DNA from 3 places in the Paenibacillus sp. W4I10 genome. Region 1 is predicted to be linked to each of the others. Evidence: predicted binding sites of a transcription regulator. Region 1 holds the regulator's gene; each other region holds the start of a gene.
The links. Region 1 encodes Rex, which represses fermentation and respiration genes when NADH is low (regulators of the CRP and FNR family bind a similar motif). Its sites were predicted from a motif close to TTGTGAAATATTTCACAA; they were not measured.

Region 1 (10,698 bases):
AAGGATGCAGCGGATGCGAAACGTCTGATGGACGAAGCCAAGGCCTTGGAAGCTGCTGGTGCGTTTGGTATTGTGCTTGAACTGGTTACGGAAGAAGTTGCACAGGCGATCTCGGAGGAACTATCCATCCCTACCATCGGAATTGGAGCAGGACGGGGCTGTGATGGTCAGGTACTGGTATTCCATGATGTGGTTCAATACGCATCTCCGTATACGCCCAAACGTTTTGTCAAAACCTATGGAGATGTGGGTACATTAATCAGAACCAGCATCGAAGCTTACGTGAAAGAAGTGAAAGATCGTTCGTTCCCGGCCGAAGAGCATGTATTCAATGCTGCGGATGGTGCTTTGGATCAACTGTACGGCGGACAACGCAAGGAAAAGGTGGTGAGTAACTCATGAAAGTACTACGGACAATCGCAGAGTTAAGACAGGAACTAAGCTTGAAGCGTCAAGCGATTCGTTCCAATGCATCCGTTGTAGGTCTGGTACCAACAATGGGTTATCTTCATCAAGGTCATGCAAGCTTGATGCAGGCAGCCAGACAACAGAGCGATATCGTGGTATTAAGCATATTTGTTAATCCGATTCAATTTGGCCCTAATGAAGATTTTGACAGCTATCCGCGGGATGAAGCCAGAGATGTGGAAACAGCACGCTCACAAGGAGTGGATATCGTATTTATTCCCTCTGTGGAAGAGATGTATCCACAGGCAACGCAAACGACGGTATCTGTCTCAAAACTGACGGAGCGCTTATGTGGTGCTTCCCGTCCGGGTCATTTTGATGGGGTAACAACTGTAGTCTCCAAGCTCTTCAACATCGTACAGCCACAGCGTGCATTTTTTGGAATGAAAGACGCTCAGCAGGTTGCGGTCATTCAACAGATGGTGAATGATTTGAATATGCCTGTAGAAATTGTACCCTGTCCAATTGTTCGCGAAGAGGATGGGCTTGCCCTCAGTTCACGAAATGTCTATCTTAGCGCTGAACAGCGTACACAGGCGTTGGTTCTGTCGAAGGCACTGCGTGTAGCTCAGGAAGCCGCAGATACAGGTGCAGCTATAAACGCCGCAGATATCCGTCGTATTCTGCGCGAGCAGATTGCAACCTCACCGCTTGCGGTTATCGACTACGCCGAGATTCAGGCTTTTCCAAGCCTGGAGCCGCTCGCAGATCAGGAAGAAGTTCAAGGACGTGATGATCTGCTCATTGCACTTGCGGTGAAATTCGGAAAAACAAGATTGATTGACAATATAAGGTTGCAAAAATCGGAGGTACTGTCCCATGTTTAGAACACTGATGAAATCCAAAATTCACCGGGCTACGGTAACGGAAGCCAACTTGAACTATGTGGGTAGCATTACCATAGATGAAGACTTGATGGAAACATCCGACTTGATGGAAAACGAGAAAGTGCAAATTGTGAACAACAACAATGGTGCACGTCTGGAAACTTATGTGATTCCAGGACCACGCGGAAGCGGGGTCATATGTCTTAACGGCGCAGCTGCACGTCTGGTGCAGCCTGGAGATAACGTCATTATCATTTCTTACGCCATGATGTCGCAAGAAGAGGCAAATACTCACAAACCAACCGTTGTGTTTGTAGATGGACAGAATAAACCTGTACAAACAATGAAACAGGAAGTCCACGCAACAATTATGTAATCGACTGGTAAGGAGAATGAAATCGGCCCTTGAAGCAAAAAATGAGTACAGGTCACTGCACTAATCCATTTTTTCAAGGGTGGGGATGCATCGATGTTCCAGCATGTTTTCGCAGAAATGAACGACATGTTAGATGAAATTATCAAGAGCTATCCTTCCGCTGAAGGCCTGAACAAACAGGAATTGCTGCAAAAGTGGAATTTGCTTAAGCGGATGAGTGACGGAATGCTGGATGAATGGCTGATGTTTGAAGAAAAGATGAGCCAGGTGAGGGAGCGGGAGATGGATAAGCCTACTTCCCTTGAACCGGAACAGGAAGCTGTTACTGCTCTGCCTGAACTCCATCTGGAATGTTTCAGTCGAGGTCAGGGCTATTTCAAATTACAGATGTATCCGCAGGCGATCATGCAGTTCTCCCGGGTTGTGACCGACCATCCGGAGAGTGCATTGACACGTTTTTACCTGGCGCTCGCGTATCTGAATCTGGAACAAATGGCGGAAGCCGGGACACATTTGCAGCAGATCATGTACCTTAAGGGTTCTCCTCGATTAAAAGGGCTTGTATGTAACGCCCTGGGCTGTATTCAAGCCAAGCTTGCGAATCCCGAAGCTGCATGTTCACTCTTTGCACAGGCCCTTCAGTATGACCCGACGTTGACCGAACCACTGTACAACATGGAAGCTTGCAGGTTGAACAGGGGAAAATTGCAATATGCTAATCAGCTGACGACCCTTCATTAAGCGGGAATTCGGCGACAAAAAACGGTGTTCCCTCCTTTGGCATAGCGGCGGGGACACCGCTTTTTTGTCAGTTAATTTTCAAATCCCCTTTTTTTTGCTATGCTGTAACATAGACTGGAATGGAAGGGACCGTACATTGCAATGAAATTTGCCGTATTGGATTTCGAAACAACCGGCACGCAGTCCGACGGTGAGATTATACAGGCCGGACTTGCCATCATAGATCATGACTACAGCATAACTCAAATATATAGTTCTTATGTGAACCCTGGTGTACCGATTCCCCCGTTTATTTCGGGGTTGACGGGTATTACCGATGAAGATGTGGCGGACGCTCCTTCACTCGAAGAGATGATGATGGAGATGGTTCCGCTGCTTAATGATGTGGTGCTTGTTGGACACAACGTCGCTTTTGATTTTCACTTTTTGCAGAATGCTCTTGACCGTTGCGGTTATTTGCCGTTCACTGGCCGCATTCTGGACACGATTGATTTTCTGAAGATTACATTCCCATCACTGGGTTCTTATCAACTTGGTTATGTGTCTTCCGAATTTGGATTTCAACATGATCGCCCTCACCAGGCAGACAGTGATGCACTGGCGACAGCCTATGTGCTGCTCAAGTGTCTGGATGAGTTAAAGGAATTACCGCTCATAACGATTCAGCGCCTCAGTGACCTGTTTGCACCAGAAGACAGTGACTTGGGCTGGTTCTTGGATGGAATGCGCAGTGAGAAGGAAGCAGAGCCGATTCAGGATCTGGACGGACATACCTATTATCGTCAGCTTGCTCTTAATGTAAGTGATTGGACTGATATAGGTGCACCACGCGATGAGCGGGAGGCTAACCCCCTCGATGGTGTAAGCTTCGAACAGTTTATGGACCAGGTTCGGGAGAACCTGAAGGATACGCTTGATCATTACGAAGAGCGTGAAGCGCAGACTCAGATGTTCAGCAGTGTAAGGCAAGCCCTTGATGAAGAGAAACATCTCTTGATCGAAGCAGGAACAGGCACTGGTAAATCTCTGGGTTATCTCTTGCCTGCTATTTACGAAAGTGTGAAGCAAGAACAGAAAGTTATGGTCAGCACGCATACAATCAACCTGCAGGAGCAATTGAGAGAGCGGGACATTCCGATGCTGACTCAAGTGGTTCCGTTCCCGTTTAAGGCTGCTGTATTCAAAGGACGTGGACATTACCTGTGCCTGCGCAAATTTGAACACAAAATCAATAAACGTGAATTCGCTACACCCAAAGAGGATTATTTCACAGCTGCTCAGATGATTGTCTGGCTTACGCAGACCGAAACCGGAGATGATGAGGAACTTAACCTTAGCGGACGCGGAGGGGACTTCTGGGAGACGGTACAGAGCGAATCTGAGTCTTGTCTGGGAAGATCATGTCCATGGTTCCGCAAATGTTTCTACCATCGTGCCAAACATGAGGCCGGGTTGTCAGATATCGTAATCACCAATCACTCCAAATTATTTACGGATGTGAAAGCCGCGCATCAGCTGCTGCCAGCCTATGAGAGTCTTGTGATCGATGAGGCACATCATCTGGAGGATGTCGCTGGAAAACATCTTGGAATGCATATGAAATATTTCACCTTGGTTCATACACTGACCCGCCTGTTTAAAGACAGTCGTAATGGTCAGCTGCCTATGCTTCGTTCGCAGTTATCCGGGCATGAAAATTCGGTGCAATGGGGCTCCATGGTGGATCAGATGTTCCCGCTCGCTCTTGAAGTTAAGGAGCTGTGGGATCGTATGAGCGATGCCTTGTTCGGTCTGTTGCCTGAACGAAGTGATGCTTCACCGGGAGAGACGGGGCAATTTTCCCTGCGTCTGAAAGCATCTCAGAAACCTGCGAAATGGCAGGAGTTGCAGGATCTGGAGAACCAGATCTATGTGACTCTGGGGGATTTGGTTCGCAAAGGGGACAAATTGCTGCTTGAGGTGAAAGAGGATCAGGACGATTATCAATCGGATAGTCTGATTACGGACATTACAGGACTGCTGAAAGATCTGACCACATTGAAGGAGAATCTACGTTTCTTCATGCGTATGGATGATGCCAAAACGGTGTACTGGATGGAAGCCAGCGGTCAATTCCGCAGCAAATCTCTTCAGCTGTATGCTGTACCTGTAGATGTCAGTGCACAACTTAAGGATTTATTTTTTGATAAAAAGAAAAGTGTTGTGCTTACATCGGCTACGCTTTCGGTAGATAAGTCATTCCAGTTCATGATTGAACAGCTTGGCTTGCAGGAAGCTTCCGAGAATAATCGGTTGTTAACGTCGATGCTGCCATCACCTTTCAACTATCGCGATCAGGCACTTCTGGTGATTCCGCGTGATTTCCCGAGTGTGAAGGGAAGTGTGGGTGATGCGCACTTTGTCAATATGCTGGTGCAATCACTTGCAGAGACGGCAATTGCCACGCGTGGACGCATGATGGTTCTGTTTACTTCATACAAGATGTTGCGACAGGTCTATGATCCGCTGAAGGAGGCGCTATCTGGTAACGACATCTCGTTGCTTGGGCAAGGCGTTGACAGTGGAAGTCGTTCCAAATTGACTCGCAGGTTCCAAGATGCCAAAGCTACGGTACTTCTGGGTACAAGCAGCTTCTGGGAGGGTGTAGATATCCCGGGAGAGGCGCTAACCTGTCTCGCTATTGTGCGACTGCCTTTCCAGCCACCGAATCATCCGTTGGTGGAAGCCAAGAGTGAGCTGCTTCAGGAACAGAAGAAAAATCCGTTCATGAAACTGTCCGTGCCGCAAGCGGTCATTCGTTTCAAGCAGGGATTTGGCCGGTTGGTGCGTACAGCGAAGGACAGAGGAATTGTCATTGTTTATGATACACGGGTGATTGAAGCGTACTATGGTAAATTCTTTTTATATTCTTTACCTGGTCCCAAAATGGAGCACATGCTCACGGAGCAGATGGTTCCACGAATTACCGAGTGGTTGGAAAAACCTGTTAATGAACAAGAATAATGGTTGTTTTGTTCGTTATATCATTGCATGACACTATCGTTTGGCGTTAAACTTTATTAGATATTTCCGTATCCGATTAAAGCAGTTGCACGTAAGAACTTATAACCTAAATTACAAGGAGCATTCTGTATAAAATGTCATGTTTATCTTTGAGTTTATACAGAATGCTCATCTTTTCATCTATTATTTTATCGTGGCCTTGGTAAGGGGGAGCAAGAATGAAATCGGATAAAATTTCGGAAGCAGTGGTACGACGTCTGCCTGTATACTTGCGTTATTTGAACGAGTTGCATCAGCGTGAGGTGGCTACTGTTTCTTCTCAAGAGCTTGGACAGAGGCTGGATCTGAATCCGGCCCAAATTCGTAAAGACCTGGCTTACTTCGGTGATTTTGGTCGTAAAGGGATCGGGTATGATGTATCCTATTTGATCGAGAAAATTCGTCACATTCTCAAAATCGATCAGCAAATTAATGTAGCTCTGGTAGGAGCGGGTAATCTCGGTCAAGCCTTGTCCAACTACAACGCATATCTGAAAGACAACATGAAGATTGTTGCTGTATTTGATGCATATGGACCGAAGATTGGTAGTCAAATTAACAGTTTGACGGTAAAACCAATGAATGAATTGACGGAAGCGGTTAAAACGGAAAACATCCGCATCGGAATTATCACGGTTCCGGATACGGAAGCCCAAAATGTAGCCGATCAGCTTATTGAATCCGGAATCGAAGCGATTCTTAATTTTGCACCAACCATTCTAAAAACACCGCCGCATATCCGCATTCACCATGCTGACTTTACAACGGATCTGCTTAGTTTGGCCTATTACTTGGAGACTGGAAAGGACGACGAGGAAGATGACAACAAATAGATGGGTAATTCACAACGGCAAATTTGCCGTTAATGAAGGCGGCACAACATGGAACGTGGTTCAAGGATACATGGTTGTTGAGGATGACAAGATTGTGCATATTGGTGAGACATTGCCGGATGGAGACAAAAATTGTACCAAAGTGGATGGAAAAGGACTGTTCTTCCTGCCGGGTCTGATCAATACGCATGGTCATGCAGCAATGTCGTTGCTGAGAGGGCACGGAGACGATCTTGCGTTGCAAGTATGGTTGCAGGAAAAAATGTGGCCGATGGAAGCGAAAATGACTTCACAAGACGTATATTGGGGAACTTCGCTATCGGTGCTTGAAATGTTGAAAGGCGGAACTACAGCTTTCCTGGACATGTACGATCACATGGATCAAGTTGCCAAAGTTGTGGAGCAATCAGGCGTTAGAGCAGCACTGGCACGTGGTGTAATCGGGCTGTGCTCGGAAGAAGAGCAACTGCGGAAGCTGGACGAGTCGGCAGCGTTTGCACGTGAGTGGAATGGACAGGCAGATGGTCGCATTACAACCGTAATCTCGCCACACGCTCCATATACATGCCCTCCTGACTACATAGAGAAGCTTGTACAGGTCGCGAACGACCTGAACCTTCCTCTCCATACACATATGTCTGAAACGCTTCGTGAAGTGGAGCAGAACGTGGCTGATTATGGACTGCGTCCTGTGGCACATCTGGAGAAACTGGGCTTTTTCTCTCGTCCATCCCTGGTTGCACATGCGGTGCATCTGAATGACGAAGAGATTGAAATTTTGGCCCGTCATGATGTGGCTGTATCCCATAACCCGGGAAGTAACCTGAAACTCGCTTCCGGTGTTGCGCGGGTACCTGCGTTACTGAAAGCAGGAGTTACCGTGTCACTCGGAACAGACGGACCGGCAAGCAACAACAACCTGGATATGTTCGAGGAAATGAGACTGGCTGCATTGATCCACAAAGGTGTATCTGGTGACCCGACGGCTGTGCCAGCAGGCGAAGCGTTACTCCTCGGAACGTCATACGGTGCCAAATCCATTTTCTTGAACAATACCGGAGCACTTGAGGTCGGCATGAAGGCTGATTTTATCGCTCTTGACATTGAACAGGCACATTTCTATCCACATACAGACCTGATCTCACATACGATCTACTCGGCTTCTGCCAAAGATGTTGAGCACGTATGGGTGGATGGAAAACAAGTGGTGAAACACGGCGAATGTCTGACGCTGGATGAAGAACGCATTTTGCGTGAGTCTCAATTGGCATTTGATGGTCTGCTTGCTCGTTAATTGCAGGACAGAGCATCATAGGGAAAGGAAGTTCGGCTTTTGAAGAAAAAAAAGAAGTGGATATGGATTTCGCTGCTTGCACTGGTTCTGATTCTGTTTGGACTTCAGCGTTATTACGTCTATGTCACGCAGGACCAGCGCAAGGAAGAAGCTCTCGCTATACAGGCAGCACAGAAGCAACTGGGCATTACATCCTATGATGAATTGCGCAAGTACATCTGGGGAGACAAAGAAGGCTCTGACAACATCTACTGGACCCTGATCGGCAAAAATAAGGATAACCAGGATGTTATGGTCTGGGTTAAATTCGATGCAAACAATCAACCGGCTAAGGGTGGAAACGCTGTACACAGTGAGCTGCTGCAGAATGGTATGTCCGAAGCGCAGATCCGCACTCGCTTCAGTTCTGAAGTTCCTGCCGGCGAGATTAAACGAATCATGCCCGGAGTTGTGAATGGAATATATGTGTGGCAAGTGTATTATAAAGACGGTACGCATAACCACTATCGCTTTTATCGTTTTAGCAATGGAGAACAGGTGGACCTGGTCTACACACTCCCGAACAGCTAGTACAAATAGAGTGACATAACTAGAGAATTAGAGAAATGAAAGAACCGGCAGACGGATATCCGACTGAACCGGTTCTTTGTGTTGTCTGTAAACATTTTTGATTTAAATAGTTAAAATTAATAATTTATTCATATTTTCGCCTTCGAAAATGTATATACGATGTGATATACTCAGATATGTACTCAAAGTTACATTCAAAACAAATAATCCTGTCGAAATTCTCGCAGGAGTCAATGTGCACATATTCGTATATACCAATAAGCCAGTAGGTTAGGCCAAAATCTGGGAGGGGTAATTCACTTGAAGCTAAAAGTATTGCCTATTGCTTTAACTGCCGTCATTTCAGCCGTTGTGTTGTTTGGAGGTTGGTTTGTATATCGTCAGGTGGCCGTGCAGAATCCGATTGAAAAGATGGTTACCCAGTACGATGGAGTCAATGACGTTCAATTAACTATTAACCGCAATGACGTACAATTGAAACTGGATCTGCAACCGGATGTTGATTTGGGCAGACTGGTACAATATATTCACAAAGAAGGACAGACGGTGATTGGTTCACGCTCGTTAAAGCTGGATGTTGTGGATCATTCCAACGAGGCGCTTGAGAACTGGTGGGGTGATGCCATGTTTACCGTAGCCCAGGCGATGGAGAACAAGCAGTACACCGAGATTACACCAACGTTGTCGAAGATGGCGACGAACGGGATTAAAGTGAATACAGCTATGGATGACAACAATGTATATGTCAGTCTCAGTGACGGAGATGCCAGCAAGTTTATTATTCTGCCGCGTGTGCCCGGTCAGATAGGAGTGTGGCCTAATGCCTAAATGGACAAAAGAAGTTGCCATCGGATTTTTTCCTGTGTTGATTATTTTCCTTGCGTTTACTGGTGTTAATATTGTTCCGATTCTTATTGCGGCGGCGGTTGTCGGTGGTCTGCTGTTCATGATGCAAATGCGCGGCGGGATTACAGTAGGCGCTGCACAGGAACGTAAACGGAAGAAGAAAGGACCTTCGAAGCTTACTTTTGAAGAAATTGGAGGTCAGGACAGTGCCAAGCAGGAATTGCGTGAAGCACTTGACTTTCTCATCAAACATGAAGAAATTCGGAAGTTCGGAATTCGTCCGTTAAAAGGGATCTTGCTGACAGGCCCTCCAGGGACAGGGAAAACGTTGATGGCCAAGGCTGCTGCCCATTACACAGATTCTGTATTTGTAGCAGCATCGGGTAGTGAGTTCGTGGAAATGTATGTTGGTGTGGGTGCCAGCAGAATTCGGGATTTATTCAAGGATGCGAGAACCCGTGCTACCAAGGAAAATAAGGAAAATGCCATTATATTTATCGATGAGATTGATGTCATCGGGGGTAAACGTGAAGGTGGTCAACAGCGCGAGTATGATCAGACTCTGAATCAGCTCTTGACGGAGATGGATGGAATTTATTCTTCTGAGACACCTCGAATTCTGGTTATAGCTGCAACGAACCGCAAAGAAATGTTGGATAGTGCCCTGACACGTCCGGGACGTTTTGACCGTCACATTCAAGTGGACTTGCCCGACAAAAAGGGCAGAAAGCACATTCTTGAACTGCATGCTGTGAACAAACCTCTGATGGAGGAAGTTAATCTGGAGAAGACAGCCGAGGAATCATATGGGTTTTCCGGTGCGCAGCTTGAAAGTGTTATGAACGAAGCAGCAATATACGCCATGCGGGACGGGCTGTTACACATTGAACAACGGCACTTGTCCCTGGCCATTGATAAAGTCATGATGGGTGAGAAGACAGACCGTGAGTCCAGTGTGGAAGAGAAGAAAAGGGTCGCCATTCATGAATTGGGACATGCCATTATGGCTGAACTCGTTCGTCCAGGCAGTGTTAGTCAGGTGGCACTTAGTCCGCGTGGTCAGGCGCTGGGATATGTACGTCACAACCCGCAACAGGAACAGTTCCTCTATACGAAGCGTTTCCTGGAAGAGCAGATCATGATTGCACTCGGAGGAGCCGCTGCGGAGGAAATGTACTACGGTGGACGTTCCACTGGGTCACGCAATGACTTTGATCAGGCAACCAATGTTGTACAGACGATGATGGCTTCGGGATTGACTTCACTTGGGATTGTGAACATGGATATGGTCACAACCGAGGAACTGATGCGAGAGAATAAATTAATTCTGCAAGAACTGATGGAACAGACAAAGCGGTTACTTGAAGAACAACGGACAATTTTCGACAATTCACTCGACATCTTGATTCGTGAGGAAGTTTTGTCTGGCGAGCAATTTCGTTGTCAATTTCGTGACAGTGCCCTTCTACCAGCATAATTTATTTATGCTGGTTATTTTTTTTTACATTTCACTCGTGCTAAGATATTATTATATGTTGGGTCGAAATTTGTAATTTTCGGCGAACAGGGTACAATAGAGAAATAGAGAACCGAAAGGATGGAGTAGAACCATGTTTTTCAAAAAAATAGGAGTTGTCGGCGGCGGTACGATGGGGCAAGGTATTTCCCAGATGCTCGCAGCCAAAGGACTTGATGTGCTTC
Region 2 (10,698 bases), 1.1 Mb from region 1:
GAAGCCTGCTGAAGCTGTTGCTCACGCTGTTCCAATTGACCATATACTTTCAAATCCCTGAAACCATACAACACTTCGGTTACTTCCGTGGACAGCAAGGCCCGTTGCTGGCGGACACGTCCGTGTATTTTTCGCTGACCTAACAAGACAATACCTGGTACAACAAATGCCGTGATCAGCATACCTAGTACTAACAAACACGCAATCCAGATTGAAAAGGCCGAAGTGAACAGCATGGTAGCCAAAAACACCATAACGACCATGATGGGTGGATACGCGACCCGCAAAAAGTAATTTTGCAAGCTTTCCACATCACCCACGATCCGCGCAAGCAGATCCCCGCTTCGGTTTTTGTTTAATATACCTGGCGTTACCGGGATCAGTTTGGCAAAAAAGGACGTCCGCAAGCGGCTCAGCATGGAGAATGTTGCCCTGTGCGAATACAAGCGTTCTCCGTAGCGACTTGCCGCTCGAAGGAAACCGAGCAGTTTGACCATGGAAGTGAGTACAATTAAGGTATACAGCGGTGGCGCAAATACCGTTTGCGATATCATATAGCCACTCGCGGAAAAGAGTGCTACACCTGCTATGCCGGCGATAAATCCGCCCAATATCGAAAGTAAGATATCCTTGCGCTCCTGAATCATCGCTTTTGACAGAATCGTCAGCTCATTCATGCTAACCCTCCTTTCCGTTGTACATCCACCATCTCCGCATATTGAGGCAGGCGCGCCAGAAGCGCTTCATGATGTCCTGAATCCACCAATACCCCATTGTCCATAAACAAAATGTTGTCCGCATGTTGAATGGTATATAAACGGTGAGCCACCGTAATCATCGTTGCCGTTTGGGCTAATGCCGCAATGGATTGTTGCAATACCCGCTCGGTGTGCAGATCCAGACCAACGGTGGGTTCGTCGAATAAAATAACAGCTGGTCTCTTCAGAAAAGCACGTGCCAAAGCAAGTCTTTGTTTTTCCCCACCAGACAGCCCCCGGCCACCTTCACCAACAAACGTGTCCAAGCCCTGCTCCAATTGTGCGACAACGCCAGCAAGCCCTGCTTTCTCTGTCGCCTGCTCAATTTCGGCTCTGGAGACGTTACGCCCCGCCCCAATCGCGATATTTTCGGCAAATGTACCTGCAAAAATATACGGATGCTGTGTAATGTAGCTAACACGTTCAAACCATGCAGCCTCATCATGTTGCGAAAGCTGGCTTCCGTTAACCAAAACCGCTCCCGAATCTGGTTTCAGTAAACCGGCAATGAGATGAAGCAGCGTGGTTTTACCTGAGCCACTTTTGCCTACAATAGCAAACTGTTTTCCCGGTCCAATCGAGATCTGTCCTGTATCAAGTCCAAAGGAATCAGGTGTGTACTCGAAACGGATATCGTTTAGTTCAATGGTTGGTGGCATTGAAATCAACTCGGCGCGAGTTGTACGGAGTTCTTTCGTCCTTGCCATTGCATCGACATCGTTTATATCGCTTTGATCCGATCCTTCTTCAGGCTTCGTTTTTGTGCTCTTGATACTTGTTTCCTCAAGCATCTGTTCCACCTTGCGAATCGCCCCCATACTGGTTCGCCCGCTGTGAAAAGCCGTTCCCGTATTCTTCAACAGACTGTAAAACTCAGGAACGAGTAACAACACGAGAAAGGCCGTGTGGAAGCTCATCGATTTGAAAACCAGTAACTGAATAGCCAGTTCAAGCGCAACAATACCTATGCTTAACATCACGATCGATTCCAGCATAAACGTATTTGTAAATGCAATCTTCAAAATGCCCATGGTGGCATCACGATACCCCAGACTGCTGCGTTCAATTTCCTGTTGCTGACGTTTAGCCCGTCCGAATATCTTCAACGTAACCAGCCCTTGAAGCGAATCCAGAAATGTACCGGAAAACTCAGCCAGTTGCGCGTATTTTTCTTCTGATTTGTTCTTCGTCTGGAGACCAACCAAGATCATGAAGAGCGGGATAAACGGTGCCGTAAACAGCATAATCCAGCCTGTGTTGGCGTGCTGCGTAAATGTAACAACCAGAATCAGAATCGGGATCACCGCGGCTTCCATCATTCGAGGCATATATTGACTGAAATAACTGTCAGCCTCATCCACAGCATCCAATGCAACGCTGACCTTTCCTCCCGTCTGCCCACTCAGGGTTGAAGGCATGGAAGCGCGGGTCAGGTTCTGCAATACAGATGCTCGCATATTTGTCTTGGCGCGTGCTGCCATATGCAAGCTCACTTTCCCATTACCATACGACAACAGTGAGCGTGCAGCCATAACAACCAGTAATAGGACAAGCAACAGCATCACTGATGAAAAGGAAGCTTTCTCTACAAAGATTCGCTGGACTGCTTCAGCCACCAAGGTGGCCTGGCTTATAATAGCTACACCAAGGGCCAGCGAAATGATCGCAAGGAGAAGTCTGTTTTTTCGTTGTAAAGACATTTGCTGCGAGATCAGATTGGATTTGCCTCTCCTCTTCATTGAACGCTCCTCCTTTATTTTTTCCCTTTCACATAATCCGCATCAAACAGGAACAGTTTGAAGACCAGAATAAGAGAAGGAATTAACAGGCACAGCCCACCGATAAACACAACCACTAGCGCAAAACCCATTGCTGGCGGTGTGGCACTGCTCTGAATCGTGATGAATGGATCAAGAATATAAGGATACTGCCCAATGCCGTAAGCGAAAAAGGCTGTGAAAAATTGCAGCATGATACATATAAAAGCTAATCCGTAACGACGACCGTTATATAACAGCCACATGGCAATCATGAAAAATGCAACGGATAGCGCCAGCAGCCACCATAAATCCATCATGTTTTGAAAATGACGCTCATTGTGTTGACCCAAATATATAAATGCAGTCAGCGCGAGAATAATGGTCGGTGTACTCCAGAACAAAGCATAATTGCGCATCAGCTTCAATGCCGAATGATCCTCTGCCCGAGATGCATAAAATGTCAGAAATGACCCGCTAATGAACAATACCGACACGATGGCTAGACCAACGATGCTCCACGATAATGGATTCGTAAATAGTGCCCAGTAATCCAGGGAAACGGTATCTCCCTGTTTCAAAATAAAGCCACCTTCAGACAGGGTCAGTGCCACTGACAATGACGCTGGAATAAGCAACCCGGTAGCCCCGTATAAAAACAGATATACGATGTTATTTTTGGAACCATAATTCTCAAAGGCGTAGAATGACCCACGAATGGCAAGCAAAATGACGGCAATACTTCCCGGAACAAGCAGCGCGGAGCCATAATAGTAAGCGGTATCCGGGAAAAATCCAACGATGCCAATATAGAAAAAGACAAAAAATACATTGGTGATCTCCCACACCGGTGATAGATACCGGGAGATCAGACGATTAATCAGATGATCCTGCTTTGTCAGGCGTGCGTAAAAGGCGAAAAAACCTGCTCCAAAATCAATGGAAGCTACAATAAGATAGCCGTACAAAAACAACCAGAGTACCGATATACCAATTAATTCATAGCTCATCAGGCCTGATCCCCTTTCTTGGCTGATTGATCATGCTTCTCTTTCAACCATTTCTCCATCTCAAGGTCAGCAGGATTGTTATTAAACAAACGTCTCAGCACGAGAACACAGATGACGCCGAGCACGATGTACAGAAGTAAAAAGACAAAAAATAATATTCTTACACTCGGTGAAGAAGTAGCGGCCTCTTCTACTCGCATATAACCTCGAATGATCCATGGCTGCCGACCGATCTCTGCATAGAACCAACCCATCTCAACGGCCAGAAAAGCGAGCGGTGCACTGAGCGCAACCATACGAAGCATCCACTTGTTAAATTGATTTCGTTTCTTCCAGAATACAAACAGGAAGTACAGACTTGATATAGCAAGCAAAGCGAATCCAATTCCAGCCATTAGATCAAACAAATAATGCACAAGTAAGGGCGGGTGTTCATCTGGTGGAAATTCATTCAGCCCGGTTACCTCGGCGTTAAAGTCTCCAAAGGCAAGAAAGCTAAGCACTTTCGGCAAATGAAGTGCGCCTATGATTTCATGTTCAGCATTCAGCCATCCTAATAAAATCAGATCCGCGCCGCTTTCCGTCTCGAAATGCCACTCGGCAGCTGCGAGCTTCTCCGGCTGATGTTCAGCCAAAAACTTGGCAGATACATCCCCAGCTAAGGAATTTAATAAACTGAATACCAGAACAACGGCCATCATGAGGTTCAGGCCTTTTTTGTGGTAGGCCGATACCCCTTTTCTCAGCATTGCAAAGGCTGCAATTCCTGCTAACAGAGCAGCTCCTGTCAGATAAGCCGAGCTTAATACATGAAATACTTTGGAGAACGTCGCCGTATTCAGCATCGCTTGTACAGGATTCACTGCCAAGAATTGACCTGCTTCCATGACAAAACCTTCAGGCTGGTTCATGAATCCGTTCACTGTTGTAATAAAAACAGCAGACATGCCTGCCCCGGCGACAATCGGAATGGTCAGCAACCAGTGGATATACGGATTTTTGAACCGATCCCACGTGTACAGATAAATGCCCAAGAAGATTGCTTCAAAAAAGAACGCGAATACTTCCATAAATAGTGGCAGTGCAATAACATTTCCGGCCAATTTCATAAAATTCGGCCACACCAGGGCCAATTGCAGCGATATCGCTGTACCTGTGACAACACCAACCGCCACAGATATGACAAATCCTCTGGACCACCTCTTTGCCATAAGTATGTAATGGTGATCCTTCTTCCGAATGCCGATGAACTCTGCAATAGCAATCATCAAAGGTACACCGACACCAAGCGTTGCAAAAATCACGTGGAACCCGAGCGTCAAACCAGTCACTAGCCTGCTCCATAATACCGTATCAATAGCCATTCTTTGTGTTGCCTCCTTTCAAACTCTGTTCAATTTAGAAACATTCAATATCAGCTTTGGCTAAGCTCAATGCAAAGTTGCGAAAAATTTCACAAAGTTAGGTATGACGATATCTTGCCACACCTATAATGCGTTTACTCCTGTAGGCCCCCGATAATAGCAAGCATTGGATGCCAATTAAAATCTGATATTGATGCACTTAAAGTACTAACCAAGCCTATTAATCAAAATTATTATATCTTTATTTTTACCTAATTCAATCAAAGACACGTCTTCTACCCTAAACGTTCAAGAAAGGATCAACTCTTTCTGACAACTTGGTGAAAAACAAAAAATACACCCAATGGAGCTATTGATTCATTGGGTGTAAACGTGCTATTGCACAGCAGATTCTCTATTTTACTTGCTTACTTGCTCCGGACTCACCGCACTTGCCTCGCGACGTACGCTCATGATGATCAGTGATGCAGCTAATACCGTAAGGATGATTCCAAGCATCTGAAATCCTGTCACATTAAATGTATCTCCCATAACAATACCAATCAATAACGACGATAAAATGGTCCCCAGGTAGCGAGATGTATTAAAAATACCCGATGCGACTCCGATCATTTCTTTGGGTGTGCTTTTGAACAGAGCAGCTTGCATGCCGACCGCGTTTAAGCCGTTACTTATGCCAAATAAAGCTAAGGCAACAATGATTATGAAGATTGGAGAAGTTTCATTCATAACAACGATCAATATAGAGCCAAATGTCATTAAAGAAGCGGATACGATCAAAGCAGGCCGTGATCCCGATCTGTCAATCCAGCGCCCTGCGAACGGAGCAATAATGACTGAACATAACCCCAAAGCCAGCATGCTCATTCCTGTATGAACTTCGTTGAGATGACGTACCTGCTTCAAATACGTAGGAACTCCAAAAAAAAGTGCGTAAAACAGGATGTTCACCAGCATGTATTGCACATTCACCCAAGTCATCTCGGGATATGAGGCAAACGTTCGCAGAGGAATAAAAGGCGTGGCTGCTTTTAATTCATGTCGGATAAACATGACGAGTGCGATTAACCCGATCCCCCCTGTCAGCAGATGCCATGTTGAAATATCTCCTGTGGAATTTACTGATAGTAAACCGATGAGCAGAGTCACCAAAGCTACCGTAAACATCAGGATACCTGGTGCGTCAATTAACGCAAGCCATTGCCGAATGGACATGTGACCAGAGATAGACGGAGATTGCTCGTCCTTCGGGATTGTTTTCCAGGCGACCCAAAAGCTTGCCAAGACAAACGGAATATTAACGAAGAATATGCTGTGCCAGTCCCACCAATGAATCAATACTCCACCAATAAAAGGTCCAACTGCAGCCGCTCCTGAAAGGAATATAGCCAAGGTGGACAAGGCTGAGGCTTGTTTTTCAGTCACGTTAATTCTGACAATTGCCATTCCGACGGCCACCATCATGCTTGTGCCAATCGATTGAACGATTCGGAATACGATGAGCCATGAAAAGCTGGGAGACCATGGAGCTAACATGGATGAAACAAAAACAATAACAAGACCCATGAGGAAGATCTTCCTGCGGCCAAACAAATCACTACACTTGCCCATGACGGGTTGAGCGACAGCACTGGCAATATAAAATGATAAAATAATCCACGAAACGGCTGTAAAATTAAGTTGATACACTTGTTGCAATCTTGAAATAGCCACAGAAATCATGGAGGAATTTAACGGATTCAACATAATTCCGAGTCCAACAGCTAACATCAATCCTTTGTTTCGAACGTTCATCGGTGCATCACTCCTTCTTCTGTTGTTATCATAATTGAACTTATTCATTTATTCCAACGCATTATATGTTATGATTTGATGAACTAGAAGGAATGAAGGAATGGTACAAATGGAGCTTCTTCAACTAAAATATTTCCTGACAGTGGCCCGATGCGAACATGTTACGGAAGCTGCGGGAAAGCTGCATGTCACGCAATCCTCCCTGAGCAAAACGATACAACGATTAGAGGACGACCTTGGAGTCCCTTTATTTGATCGAATCGGGAGAAAGCTGCGATTAAACGACTTTGGAAGAACATTTCTTCAGCGAACTGAAAAAGCCTTATTTGAATTGGAACAAGGAAAGCGGGAAATCGCTGACCTCTCCAATCCGGATCAGGGTACACTGCAATTGGCGGTGACTACGGCAAGCACATTGCCAGGTATACTGCGGGAATTCCGGAAAACCAAGCCGGATATTCAGTTCCATGTGCAAATGGTTTCGTTAGAAAACATGTCCAGACTTCTACATCGGGGCGAGGTGGACTTTTGTCTCTCCTCCCCTCCGATTGAAGGTGACGACATCGAATGTCAGATACTATATGAAGATCCGATCGTAGTCGCTGTTCCTACGGGGCATCGATATGCAGACCGAAGCAGCATTCAGTTAACTGAGCTTAAGGACGAGTGGTTTGTTGGGGTGAAGCAAGGGTATGGGGTTCGTGATATGGTAGATTCCGTATGTCAATCCGCTGGTTTCCTACCGAAATATGTATATGAAGGTGATGAGCCTGCAAGATTAACAGCCCTTGTTGAAGCGGAGATCGGTCTCGCGTTTATACCTAGCACAGCCAGAAACCCGCATGAGCGCATTAGATATCTTCAGGTAGAGGAACACCAACTCGTTCGTGAGATCGCTTTGCTTTCGCACAAAAACAGGTATATTTCCAAAGCCGCTTTAGAGTTTCGCAGCGTGGTTATGGACTATTTCAGTGCTATGCCATGAGCACAAATTCAATCCAGAGGAGTTGTCATTTTGATATTAAAAGCAGAAAAATTTGATCATATTTCAGAGACAGAACGGCTAGTCATCCGACCATTACAGAAAGACGACTATGAAAATTGGTTGAATGAGTTTGAAAACCGCTTGCCCTCCCAACACCGTCATGATAAAGGGAAAATGGATATGAGTGAATGTACGCTGGATTGGTTTCATGATCTGGTAGATCGACACCAGGAGTTAGCGCGTACAGATGCGGTTTATGTATTTGGTGTGTTTAGAAAGCATGATGGTACACATCTGGGTATGATTGATATTGCGACCTTGGCAAGAGATCATTTTCAATGGGGAAGCTTCGGATACACGATCCATAATCAGTATTGGCGAAAAGGTTATGGGAAAGAAGCAGTGAATGAAGCACTTCATATTGCATTTGAACATCTGAAATTCCACCGCATAGAAGCTCATATTAATGTGGATAATACCCCTTCCATGAAACTAGCAGAGAGTGTTGGTATGGAATTTGAATGTCTACGTAAAGGGTTTATACACGAAAATAATGAATGGACCGATCACTTGGTGTATTACAAAAATTCTAATTAATCTAATCTCACCGATAATCAAAAAAGCGAACAAAACACTTGCGTGCTCTGTTCGCTCTTCTTCATGCATCCAGACTGCTGTCTTCGCCTTACTCGCCCAAGCTGTTCCAGAATGATTGGAACGCGCCTTTCTCCACTTCCAGGAATGCCGGAACATTACCGTAACGCACCAGACCATCACCAAACAGAACCAGTGGGACCTGCGTTTTGTCTTCCAGCGTGAGATAGATGATCTTGCGATCTTCCTTGCCGTAGAGGTTCTCTTCCAACTCCGGACTCGTTGCGATTGGTTTGGCAGTAGATAACGCAGAGATGAAGCTATCCAGCGATCCGTCAGTTGCTACTAACGGCTGAAGCTGCTGCAATCCATTATTCCAGCTATTAAACGTCTCCCATTGCGCCGAGGCGATGTTGCCTTCGAGATGAAGCTTGCCGATCAGGTCGGCACCCGTACCAATGGTGATCCCGTTGTTCTTGTCGAATAGCTGAGCATACACCTGACCATCGATCTCGGTGTAAGACATGATGCGGAAGTCCTTGTCGTAGCCATTGACCGCATAGATGTCTGCTTCGCCAATGTTGGAAGCAAGCTCCGTATATTTATCCTGGCCGCTCAGTTCATTGATGCCACCAGTTGTAGTGCCAAGCTTCTCACCTCGTAGATTGAGTGCATTTACGCCTTCAAGCAATGTTGGGGACTGTGTATATACGTTTCCTCCATACACAACCAGTTGCATCATATCAGCCATCGCGCCTTTGCCCTGTGAATTCGGCAACTCCATCTTCGGAATCACGATCGGGTCAACCGACGCGCCTGGAGTCACCGCTGCCACCTGTGGTGTTGGTGCGGCTGGCCCATTGAATTGTTGCCATACACTTGGCGCAGCCAATCCAATGCTGGCAGCTATAACAACACTTGCTGCAATGTACAGTGGTTTACGTTGACGTTTTGGTCCCTGATGTTGCGTGTTTAAGGATTGCTCTACCCGTTTTTTCATTTGTTCGTTTGTTTTCATATGATCCACCGCTTTCTTGTAGTTTTGTTTGAATTGTTCTTCGTTCATTACAGTTCCTCTCCTTCCAGCTCCAGTTTTAACAGCTGTCTTCCTCGTTTTAATCTCATTTTCACTGCTGATTCGCTAATCTCCAGGATCTCGCTGATTTCTCGGATCGGATAATCTTCGTAATAATACAGATGAACCACCGATCTATACTTGACGGGCAGTGACAGCACAAGTTCGATCAGCGCGTGATCTTCAGGGTTGTCTGTTGTAAGAGGATCGACTCCCTCCAGCTTGACCTCCCGTTTGCGCCAGCCTCTGCCTAATAAGGATTTGCAATGATTGGTGATGACCCTAATCAACCATGCTTTTTGATGCTCCGCATCGTTGAACGTAGGGGCTTTTTCTATTAGTTTGATGAAGGTATCCTGAGTGGCTTCCTCCGCGTCTTCTCGTCTGCCGAGGTGCACCATGGCAATCCGGAACAGCGTATCCGCGTATGTCTCATAGACTTTCATCACATGATCGCCCAGCTGGGGCACTGATCGCTGCATGGTTGTTATGCCCTCCTTTATACCTCTAACACTCTTACGGACGGCATTTGGTCACATTTTGTTTTAGGATTTTTTTACTGGTCCATTTCATTCAAAATGCAAAAAAAGAAAGCAGCCCCATGAAAAGGAGTTGCTTTCTTCATCTTCGTCTTTATTTTCATATAAAATGCATATCGTTCAATCGATTAGAATTTCTTCTGCAAAATCTCGATATTGTCTTCCAAACTGCTGTCCAAGCTTACGCCTACCTTCTGCAGTTTGTTTTGGTAATATGTTTTCACATCTTCCCATTTATAGTACGGATAGGTCTTTGTTTCGATCGGGAAGGCGATCTCTTCTTCATTTCTAAGCATTTTCACGAGAACATCCTTACCATTGGAATACAGAATCCATTGGATATTTGCTCCCATCGGTGAGATAACCGAGCCATTCCAGTTTTGGGTCACGTCCTGTGGTTTGTCGATACTCACATTAGCTCCGGCGATATCCAGGAATGAAGATAGTGGAATGATGGTTTCTGCGTGAGCAAAACGAAATATACCAGCCGTGTCTTTTTGCTGAATGGACTGGTCGGTAGACACAATCAATTCTTTTACCAGAGGTGCAATGATATTCTGCGGCAGATCCGTTGACGTTAAGGATGGACCTTTTTCATAGAAATCATTGATATTGTCAATACTCTCGTACCATTTCAACTGATTAGCCGTGAAATATCGCCCGAATTCGAAGTCACCTTCTCCTTTAATATTCGAAGAAATGATGTAGAGTTCATATAGATTAGAAGCAGCCTCGGTTGGGTTGCTGAGCTTCACTTTTCCTTTCTCATCCTTCAATTCAAACTCTCCAGAATTCAATCTCTGATAAAAGTCTTCAGAGAAA
Region 3 (10,698 bases), 4.3 Mb from region 1:
GTATCCGACTATGGGCAGGTGGAATTGATCGACTATGGCGGAGTTACGTCTATTGGTCGAAGCGTCAAACAGTTCACCGAATGGTATGATCGGGGCTTCTGGAATGCAGGCAGCCGTACGGCAGATGGTACCTATGATGTATTTGCATTTGCACTATTGTTGATTCATGTACTTGAAGCAGACGCGCTCAAGGCACTGGCAGCCGAAGGATTACCGCAACTGCGAAGTGTGAATCAGCTTGTAGCGCTGGTGGAACGCAGTGAACGACTGGGTCCTTTTCGCAATTGGACCAATCAGGCTTTACGAGGTCAGTTTCGTGATGCAGGTCATGCGGCACAAGGGTGGAAGGAAATGATGGCACGCCCCACGCCTCTCCGCCGTCGTTCCAAAAGTACAACACCGCGCTGGCTTAAAAACGCATTTGCTGTATCTGTGATATTACTTATTGGAGTGCTCATCTATGCACTACTTTTTTGATCTGTGAGAGTGCATATACATAACGCAAGGAATGAGGAACAGGTATGGAGGCTTTACGCTGGAACATGCTGGTGAAGAACGTGCTGGATGCAGCGGAAGAGCATCAGTTATGGGTTCCCGGGGATCGGATTGTCGTCGCAGTATCGGGCGGGCCGGACTCGGTGGCTTTTTTGCATATCATGCACGAGATCAGCATGCGGCATGTGCCACTTGAATTGATCTGTGCCCACGTGCATCATGGCTTCCGGAGTGAATCTGATGACGAAGCGGAGAAAATGATGGAACTGGCACAGCAGCTTGGTATTACATTTGAATGGACCAAGGCCGATGTACCTTCATATATGGAGCTTACGGGTCAAGGACCACAGGAAGCAGCCCGCAACAAGCGATATGCCTTTTTGCACGAAGTCGCTTCCAAATATAATGCGGCAAGCATCGCTTTGGCACATCATGCCGATGATCAGGCGGAGACGGTCATGCTTCATTTGCTTCGTGGAACCGGCTTGTCGGGACTCTCAGGAATGAAGTTTAAAAGACGAGAAAAAAATGTGGAACTTATTCGTCCATGCCTTCGTATAAACAAGACAGACCTTGTAGAAGCTTGTAATACCCAGGGTTTTATGTATTTCAATGATGAGAGCAACGCCCTGCGTAAATATCGGCGTAATGCCATTCGCTTGGATGTGCTTCCTTTTTTGGGGCAGTATAATGGACAACTCACGCCGTCATTGAATCGGCTTGCCGAAATTGTGGGTGATGAAGACGATTTCATGGAGCAGAGTGCATATGACACATACAGGTGTCTAGTGCAGGTGAACGGCGGAAGGCAAACCTTTGAGGTGCCTTCCTTCTTGAAGTTACATGTCGCTTTACAACGAAGGTTGATTAAACTAATATTGAATTATCTGCCTTTGGACAGTGATTTTGTCGACTTTACCCGTATAGAAACCATTCGGCACAAGGTCATGGAGACCCATGTGACGACCTGGAGCCTGGATATAGGACAGACACTCGCCTGCACTCGGGAGTATAATCTGATTTCTTTGGGCATACGGACGGACGTACAGGATCAATCTTACGAGTATCGTCTTGCGCAATGGAGTGGAACTTATGAGCTTTCACTCACCCCAATTAACCGGTATATTCGGTTGATGACGGTGAGTCCCGAGGACTATCATGTACCGGAATCGGCGGATCAAGCCGCGTTTGATGCGGATCAACTGCTTATGCCGCTGGTTGTGCGTTCACGGTTACCTGGAGATACCATGAAAGTGATGGGATTAAACGGAAGCAAAAAGGTGAAAAATATTTTCATCGATGAGAAAATCCCCCCATCTGTCCGTCCACGTATTCCTGTGGTATGTGATGGAGCAGGTCATATCATCTGGTTACCGGGTGTTCGACGGTCCAATGTGGCTCCTGTCAGGGAGGGCACTTCCGCAATCCTGTACATGACTGTAGGCGATTCAGCGATTCAGGGGTAGTGGTTATGGTTCAGGTAAGGCTTTCATAGTATAACTTAGGAGGTTCGCACAGTTGCAGAACGACATTCAGGAAGTATTGATCAGTGAAGAAGAAATTCAGAGTAAAGTCAAGGAATTAGGCGCAACACTAAGTGCCGAATATGCAAATCGCAATCCTTTGGTCATTTGTGTGCTCAAGGGTGCGTTTATATTTATGGCTGATTTGGTTAAAAACATAACGGTACCTGTTGAAATGGATTTTATGGCGGTATCCAGTTACGGCGCTTCCACCAAGTCATCAGGTGTTGTCAAAATCATTAAGGATCTGGATGTATCCGTTGAAGGACGGGAAGTTCTGATTGTCGAAGATATTATCGACAGCGGACTTACTCTCAGCTATCTGATTGAACTGCTAGAAAACCGCGGTGCCGAGTCGGTGCGTGTGGTTACGCTGTTCGACAAGCCTTCAGGCCGTAAAGTTGAGTTGGAAGCTCATTACACAGGCTTTGACATTCCTGACGCGTTCATCGTTGGTTACGGTTTGGATTTTGCGGAGAAGTACCGGAACCTGCCCTATATCGGGATTTTGAAGCCGGAAGTCTATAGTAGCTAATATCCTGCCCGACCCAAGCCTTGAGCTGTTCTTGGCTTCTGTTGAGAAGCCATGTCGGGCTATGTTAAAATAATTAAAGTGTCTCGAGAGGAGGTAGGGGATGAATCGGTTCATCCGGAATTCTGGTTTTTATTTGATTCTTTTTTTAGTTGTGGTGGGGATAGTCCAGTTCGTCAGCAATGGCGGCGAAGCCACCGATAATCCTAGATATGATCAGTTGCGTGCAGCGATCAAAGCCAACAATGTCTCTGAATTGACGGTTCAATTCAACGGTCAAACGTATCTCGTGACCGGTCAATACAAGAAGGCACCTGATGGCGCCAAATCAGAAAATTTCTCAACGTATATTCCTCCTACGGATGAGGCAATTAGTGAGCTTGTAGCTGCAAGTGAAACTAACAATTTCCAATATCATCAGGAGCCAATGAAAGGTGACAGCATCTGGTTGACGTTGCTGACTTCCTTTATTCCTTTGATCATTATGTTCCTGCTGTTCTTCTTCCTGTTTAATCAGGCTCAAGGCGGCGGCGGTAAAGTAATGAACTTTGGTAAAAGCCGTGCTCGTCTCTACAACGAAGAGAAGAAGCGGGTTACATTTGAAGATGTTGCGGGTGCTGACGAAGAGAAACAGGAACTTGTTGAGGTTGTAGACTTCCTCAAGGACCCTCGTAAATTCGCAGCAGTAGGTGCACGGATTCCTAAGGGCGTATTGCTCGTAGGGCCTCCAGGTACCGGTAAAACATTGCTCGCCCGTGCCGTAGCCGGTGAAGCGGGTGTACCATTCTTCACTATTTCAGGTTCCGACTTTGTGGAAATGTTTGTCGGTGTCGGTGCATCACGTGTACGTGATTTGTTTGAAAATGCGAAGAAAAATGCCCCATGTATCATCTTTATCGATGAGATTGATGCTGTAGGACGTCAGCGTGGTGCTGGTCTCGGTGGTGGTCACGATGAACGTGAACAGACACTCAACCAGTTGCTCGTTGAGATGGACGGATTCGGAGTTAATGAAGGTATTATCATCATAGCCGCAACGAACCGTGCTGATATTTTGGACCCTGCCTTGCTGCGTCCTGGACGTTTTGACCGTCAAATTACGGTTGACCGCCCTGACGTAAGAGGTCGTGAAGCTGTCCTGAAAGTACATTCCCGTAATAAACCACTGACCAAAGATGTGAAGATGGATATTATCGCGAAGCGTACAACAGGTTTCTCTGGTGCGGATTTGGAGAATCTCTTGAACGAAGCGGCATTGCTTGCAGCCCGTCGTAACCGTAAAGATATTTCCATGAAGGAAGTTGACGAAGCGATTGACCGTGTCATCGTTGGTACGGAGAAGAAAAGCCGTGTCATCAGTGATCGCGAGAAACGAATCGTTGCTTATCACGAAGCAGGTCATACCATTGTAGGATACTTCCTTGAACATGCTGATATGGTACATAAAGTGACCATTATTCCGCGCGGACGTGCGGGTGGATATGTAATCATGTTGCCAAAAGAAGACCGTATGCTGGTTACCAAGCAGGAATTGCTGGATAAAGTAACCGGACTTCTCGGGGGTCGTGTAGCTGAGGAATTGTTCATCGGAGAAATTGGTACTGGTGCATACAGTGACTTCCAGCAAGCGACAGGTATTGTTCGCAGCATGGTTATGGAATACGGTATGAGTGAGAAATTGGGACCTATGCAATTCGGAAGTTCACAAGGACAGGTATTCCTTGGTCGGGATATCGGTCATGAACAGAATTACTCGGATTCCATTGCTTACGAGATTGATCAGGAAATGCAACGCTTTATCAATGACTGTTATGAGAAGTGTAAGGACTTGCTTGTTAAACATTCAAAAGAGATGCACCTGATCGCTCAAACTTTGCTTGAGGTAGAGACTTTGGAAATGGATCAGATCAAGCAATTGATTGAAACAGGTTCTTTGACTCCAAAAGCAGAGAATGACAATGATGGTGAAGGCACACCAACTGAAGGCGGAGAGCCAATCATCGACACCATCGGTGATGTGCGTGTCCGTATTCAAGGTAAAGATGAAACGCCTGAGCCACCAGCCGGAGATATTCCAAACGAAGCTCCGAATCTGGAAAAGGGTAATAACAATAACCCGGATGATGGCGGAACTAAGCCAACGTCTTAATGCACAATACATCTGGCTATGATAGCAGGTGAAATCAAGAGAGCCCTCGAGGCTCTCTTTTTTTATCCATTATTTTAAAAGAGGATAGATAAAGATAAACGGGAGTTAGATGGCGAACCAGTTAGTAAACAGGTGATTACAGCGCTGTTCCGGGCCTTTTTCATTTATTGACAGAGTCGTGAACGTTGTGTAAATTAGTTGTTAAACCGCTTGTGATTCGTTTCTCAAGCGAAGATAACGACTTAGGTTAGCCCACGAAACAGCGCTTGACGCTGTCCCGATAAAGGAGAGGATCACAGGTGGAAGCTCTGGCTTTAGAGCGCAAGGCTGAGATGAACCGCGAGCTGCGTGAGCGGCTTATGGAGTTGAAGAAGGAACGTAATGCCATTATTCTTGCCCATTATTATCAACGTGACGAAGTACAGGAGGTTGCCGACTTCCGTGGAGATTCGTTTCTGTTAGCCCAGAAGGCAGCACAAACAGATGCGGATGTGATCGTTTTCTGTGGTGTTCATTTTATGGGTGAAAGCGCTAAAATTCTTGCGCCAAATAAAACAGTTATTATCCCGGACGAACGTGCGGGCTGCCCAATGGCAGATATGGTGAATGTGGATGGACTACGCAAATTGAAAGCACAACATCCTAATGCCAAGGTGGTTACGTATATCAATTCCTCGGCTGAGATCAAAGCAGAGACTGACATCTGTTGTACATCGGCGAACGCAGTCCGGGTTATTCAATCGGTGGATTCCGACGAAATTATCTGGGTACCGGATAAAAACCTGGGACATTATGTGCAGCAGCATACAGACAAGAAAATGATTATCTGGGAGGGTTACTGCAACACTCACGATATGCTTACAGTCAAAGATGTGGTGGAGATGAGAGCCAAGCATCCCAATGCAGAGTTTGTTGTCCATCCAGAGTGTCGCCCTGAGGTTGTAGAAATGGGTGATTTTGTAGGCAGCACAACAGCTATTCTGGAGTATTGCAAAAATTCATCAGCGAAGGAATTTATCGTAGGTACCGAAGATGGTACAGGATATCAGCTTCGTCTGGATAGTCCGGATAAACAGTTCCACTTTGCTACCAAGTTCCTCGTATGTCCCAACATGAAGGTGAACAACTTGAAGAAACTGGTGAAATGCCTGGAAACGATGAAGCCGCAAATCTACGTGCCACCAGCCGTTGCCGACAAAGCCAGAGAATCACTAGAGCGCATGTTGTTGGTAAAGTAGGATGCGCTACTCTTGCTCCAAGACAGGTGAATAACATGATACCGCAATATTTAGTTGATTTTGATCTGTCTGCGCTACCCATGGTAGAGACGGATGTACTGGTTATAGGCTCAGGGATTGCTGGTTTGTTTACTGCCATTAAGGCAAGTGAACAACAACGTGTATTAATGATCACGAAGAAGTCATTACTTGAAAGTAACACCAGATATGCGCAGGGAGGCATCGCTGCGGTTATTGCTGAGGATGATTCACCTGCTTACCACTTGCAGGACACACTTGTAGCAGGAGCGGGCTTATGCCGCTCCGAAGCGGTAGAGGTATTGGTGAATGAGGGTCCGGACGGAGTGAAGGAACTGATTCGTTTGGGTACTTTATTTGATCTGGAGAACGGCGAGTTGGCGTTGACGCAGGAAGGTGCGCATAGCCACCGCCGTATTTTGCATGCCAACGGAGATGCAACGGGATATGAGATTGTACGTGCGCTTGCTGTTGAAGTGAATGAACATCCCGGGATTGAAGTATGGGATGAGCATTTTGTTGTTGACCTGATTATAGATCGAGATCGAGGGGAATGCATTGGCGCTCTGGTTCAGAAGGATGACGGATCGCAAGTGTTCGTGAAGGCACAGGCAACTGTTCTTTGCTCTGGTGGGGCAGGGCAACTATACCGATACACGACGAATCCGGATGTAGCTACTGCCGATGGTGTAGCCATGGCCTATCGGGCTGGGGCTATTGTTCGTGACATGGAATTTATCCAATTCCACCCCACCTCTCTTTGTTACCCGGGGGCCCCGCGGTTCCTTGTGTCAGAAGCAGTACGCGGCGAAGGAGCACATTTGCGCAATGTGAAGGGCGAGCGCTTTATGGATCGTTATCATGCCCAGCTTGAACTGGCCCCACGCGATATTGTGGCACGAGCGATTGTTAGTGAGATGGAGTCCACCAACAGTACCTTTGTGTATCTGGACATTACGCATGAACAGCCAGAGATGATCAAGCATCGGTTCCCTACCATATATGAGACTTGTATGCGTTATGGATTGGACATGACAACGGACTGGATTCCCGTTGCACCTGCTGCCCATTACATGATGGGTGGAGTGAAAACGGATCTTAGTGGAGAGAGTAGCATCTCCCGATTATTTGCGTGTGGTGAGGTGTCTTCTACAGGAGTGCATGGAGCAAACCGCCTGGCAAGCAATTCTTTATCAGAAGCGATTGTATTTGGGCGGAGAATTGTTGATCGTATTCAATCTCTCCCTCCGCTTGGTTTATTACAAGCAAGAGGGGCTGCGTCTTCATCTGTGGACATGAGTAACAAGATCAACAAGATCACGGAAGAGCAAAAGCCGGTATCCGAAAGACGCTTACGACTACAGAAAATGATGGTTCGTCAGGTAGGTTTGCGCCGGAATGGGGAGGACCTGCAGAGGGCCATGGATAAGCTGCAAAAGGAATTGCAATTTTTTGATCAGACACTCACTCATAAGGAAGAGCTGGAGTATGCCAACCTTCTGACCTGTGCCTGGTTAGTTACCAGCGGAGCATTACACCGCGAGGAGAGTCGGGGGGCTCACTATCGTGAGGATTTCCCGGCACGTGATGATACCGTGTGGCAGAAGCATAGTCTGCAGCAGCGAGAACAAGCGATTGTGGAGGAATTGATGTCATGATACTGAACGGATATAATGAAGGGCTTATCGAATCAATCAAAAACTGGCTTCGTGAAGATGTTGGTGCAGGTGACGTTACAACAAGTGTGACGATCCCATCAGGCAACCAATCCAAGGCCATTATACACGCCAAAGACAATGGTATTATTGCAGGCATGACCGTAGCTGAACTTGTATTTCAAGTTGTTGATCCTGATCTTGTATTTACACCTAAGGTAACAGACGGAGACAAGGTTACCCATGGCACGATTTTGGCCGAGGTAGAGGGAAGTACACATTCACTGCTTACGGGGGAACGACTGGCACTTAACTTGCTGCAACGTATGTCCGGAATAGCTACGCGTACGCGTGCCTATGTGGATGTGCTAGATGGTCTTGAGACCAGGCTCGTGGATACACGTAAGACAACGCCGGGGCACCGATTACTTGAGAAATATGCAGTGCGCGTGGGTGGCGGAGCGAATCATCGATTTGGACTGTACGATGCCGTTATGATTAAGGATAACCACATCAAGGGTGCAGGCGGAATCACCGAGGCGGTACAGCGTGCGCGAACCGTTATCCCACATACGATGACGATTGAAGTAGAGACTGAGAATCTGGAGCAGGTGAGAGAAGCCTTGCAAGCCGGGGCAGATATCATTATGCTGGATAACATGCATCCAGAGCGGATGCGTGAAGCAGTTGAACTTATTCGTGAACAGGCTCCTCATGTGAAGGTTGAAGCATCCGGTAACGTGTCCCTCCAGACCATTCGTGGTATTGCAGAGAGTGGTGTGGATGTAATTTCGGTTGGCAGGTTAACCTATTCCTTTGAGAGCCTGGATATTAGTCTGGATTTAAATGAAAAGAAAGAGGGGTGAACCTCTTTGATTCTAGTTGTAGACGTGGGGAACAGCAATATGGTGCTCGGCGTATATCAAGGCCGGGAATTGCTGCACCACTTTCGTCTGAGTACATCACGTCAGTCAACAGTGGATGAATACGGCGTATTGATTTATAATTTATTTCATATGTCCGGCATCAGGGCAAGTGACATCGAAGGTGTCATCATCTCATCTGTGGTTCCGCCACTGGTGAATGTAATCGAAGCGATGTGTGAGAAGTATGTAGGCAAAAAAGCTTTGCTCGTTGGGCCTGGTATCAAAACTGGCTTGAACCTGCGATACGAGAACCCTCGTGAAGTGGGTGCAGATCGTATTGTTAATGCAGTGGCAGCCGTTGAGAAGTATGGCGGCCCTCTCGTCGTGGTCGATTTCGGTACCGCAACGACCTTTGACTGTATTGACGAGAAAGGTCACTACCTGGGGGGAGCTATTGTACCTGGCATTCAGATCGCCACTGAAGCGCTCTATGAGCGGGCATCCAAGTTGCCTCGTATAGAGCTGGAGAAACCTAAAAAGGTCATTGGCCGTAATACTATTCATGCCATGCAAGCGGGTATTATATTTGGCTATGCAGGCCAGGTAGATGGTATTGTAGAACGTATTCGCGAGGAGATGGGAGCGAAGCCCCGAGTTATCGCGACGGGTGGTCTCGCTACACTTATCGCAGAAGAAACCCGTAGTATAGAGGAAGTTGATCCGCTGCTTACGCTTGAAGGGCTGCGTATTATATATGAGCGGAACCGGGAAAGGTGAGCATAGAGACGGCATACAGCGGGCTGAGATTACAGCTTAAGTGTTGTGCCGTTTTTTCTGTGTTACAACTATTATGGCGATACGCCAAAGGAGGCTGAATGACTTGGAAAACAACAACAAGCATGACCGGTTAATTCGTGGTACAGCAATGAATGGAAAGGTAAGAGCCTTTGCTATCCAGACTACGGAACTGGTTGAGGAACTACGCAGAAGACACGACACGTTTCCCACGGCTACAGCTGCCATGGGGCGTACGGTTACAACAGCAGCCATTATGGGTGCAATGCTCAAAGGTGAAGAGAAGTTAACGGTACAAGTCAACGGTGATGGCCCTATTGGACAGATTGTAGCTGATGCCAATGCCAAAGGCGAAGTACGGGGATATGTTTCTAATCCGCATGTACATTTGCCAAGTAATAGCGTGGGGAAACTGGACGTTGCAGGCGCAGTTGGAACCGAAGGCTTCATCAATATAACGAAGGATTTGGGACTGAAAGAACCATATCGTGGCAGTGTGCCTATTATTTCAGGAGAACTGGGCGAAGACTTCACGTACTACTTTGCGCAATCGGAGCAAACACCTTCTGCTGTAGGCGTTGGTGTGCTCGTTGATACGGATAATTCCGTTATTGTCGCAGGTGGATTCATTATGCAGTTGTTGCCGGGATTGACAGATCCAGAGATCACGGCGATCGAAAACGCCATTAGTACGTTGCCACCAGTGACGACATTGCTGGAGCAGGGGCTTGAATTGGAAGAGTTGCTTCGCCGATTGTTGCCAGATGTACAAGTGATGGAAGGATTGGATATTCATTTTAGCTGTGAGTGTTCACGTGAGCGGGTAGAGAAGACACTAATTAGCCTGGGCCAAACGGAGATGGAGCAATTAATTGAAGAAGAGGGCCAAGCTGAAGTGGTCTGCCAATTCTGTAATGAAGCCTATGATTTTAACAAAGAACAACTTGAGACCATCCTAGAGCAAGCCAAGAACTGATCTATGCGGGGACGGGATGCGGAATGACAAGACAGGAAAAAGGGTTGTGGACGGCTGTAATTGTCTTGACGCTAGGCATGCTGGTCATGGGTACAGTGATGGCTATGCATGGTCTCAGACAGGGCAAAGATGAGGCAGATGCATCCCATGATGCCAACACGGAAGAAGGAAGTACCGTAGCGACGATCAACGGAGAAGTTATCACGGACAAAGAGTGGACCGATGCGCTGAAAAGACGTTACGGCAGTGAGTTATTACTCCAGATGTTAAACCGTAAAGCAGTATATGCCGAAGCAATTGAACGCAAGCTGATCGTCACTCCCCAAGAGATTGCAAGGGAATTGGCTACCGCGATGGATGGGTACGATTCAGAGAAAGCGTATTATGACGAAATGAAGTCTCAATTGGGTCTGTCCAAACAGGAACTTGAATTGGAAGCCGGCTACAGGCT

Region 2: a site for Rex is predicted at 4,967-4,984, ahead of QF049_RS08380 (cytochrome ubiquinol oxidase subunit I). Genes of this name have one in related genera too.
Region 3: a site for Rex is predicted at 4,910-4,927, ahead of nadA (quinolinate synthase NadA). Genes of this name have one in related genera too.

Annotation. Positions count from the first base shown of each region.
Region 1 covers NZ_JAUSXX010000001.1:795,632-806,329, forward strand. Annotated here, with positions in the region: gene panB (3-methyl-2-oxobutanoate hydroxymethyltransferase) at 1-402, shown strand, start outside; gene panC (pantoate--beta-alanine ligase) at 399-1,295, shown strand; gene panD (aspartate 1-decarboxylase) at 1,288-1,671, shown strand; gene QF049_RS03670 (tetratricopeptide repeat protein) at 1,789-2,412, shown strand; gene dinG (ATP-dependent DNA helicase DinG) at 2,554-5,415, shown strand; gene QF049_RS03680 (redox-sensing transcriptional repressor Rex) at 5,634-6,287, shown strand; gene QF049_RS03685 (amidohydrolase) at 6,274-7,581, shown strand; gene QF049_RS03690 (cell wall elongation regulator TseB-like domain-containing protein) at 7,621-8,151, shown strand; gene QF049_RS03695 (hypothetical protein) at 8,452-8,979, shown strand; gene QF049_RS03700 (AAA family ATPase) at 8,972-10,474, shown strand; gene QF049_RS03705 (3-hydroxyacyl-CoA dehydrogenase family protein) at 10,608-10,698, shown strand, end outside.
Region 2 covers NZ_JAUSXX010000001.1:1,871,203-1,881,900, forward strand. Annotated here, with positions in the region: gene cydC (thiol reductant ABC exporter subunit CydC) at 1-677, opposite strand, end outside; gene cydD (thiol reductant ABC exporter subunit CydD) at 674-2,497, opposite strand; gene QF049_RS08375 (cytochrome d ubiquinol oxidase subunit II) at 2,512-3,525, opposite strand; gene QF049_RS08380 (cytochrome ubiquinol oxidase subunit I) at 3,525-4,889, opposite strand; gene QF049_RS08385 (MFS transporter) at 5,289-6,683, opposite strand; gene QF049_RS08390 (LysR family transcriptional regulator) at 6,793-7,668, shown strand; gene QF049_RS08395 (GNAT family N-acetyltransferase) at 7,699-8,265, shown strand; gene QF049_RS08400 (hypothetical protein) at 8,354-9,328, opposite strand; gene QF049_RS08405 (RNA polymerase sigma factor) at 9,328-9,819, opposite strand; gene QF049_RS08410 (histidine-type phosphatase) at 10,005-10,698, opposite strand, start outside.
Region 3 covers NZ_JAUSXX010000001.1:5,116,077-5,126,774, reverse strand. Annotated here, with positions in the region: gene QF049_RS23125 (serine/threonine protein kinase) at 1-477, shown strand, start outside; gene tilS (tRNA lysidine(34) synthetase TilS) at 522-1,961, shown strand; gene hpt (hypoxanthine phosphoribosyltransferase) at 2,014-2,553, shown strand; gene ftsH (ATP-dependent zinc metalloprotease FtsH) at 2,654-4,699, shown strand; gene nadA (quinolinate synthase NadA) at 4,999-5,937, shown strand; gene nadB (L-aspartate oxidase) at 5,973-7,613, shown strand; gene nadC (carboxylating nicotinate-nucleotide diphosphorylase) at 7,610-8,476, shown strand; gene QF049_RS23090 (type III pantothenate kinase) at 8,483-9,253, shown strand; gene hslO (Hsp33 family molecular chaperone HslO) at 9,357-10,247, shown strand; gene QF049_RS23080 (peptidyl-prolyl cis-trans isomerase) at 10,271-10,698, shown strand, end outside.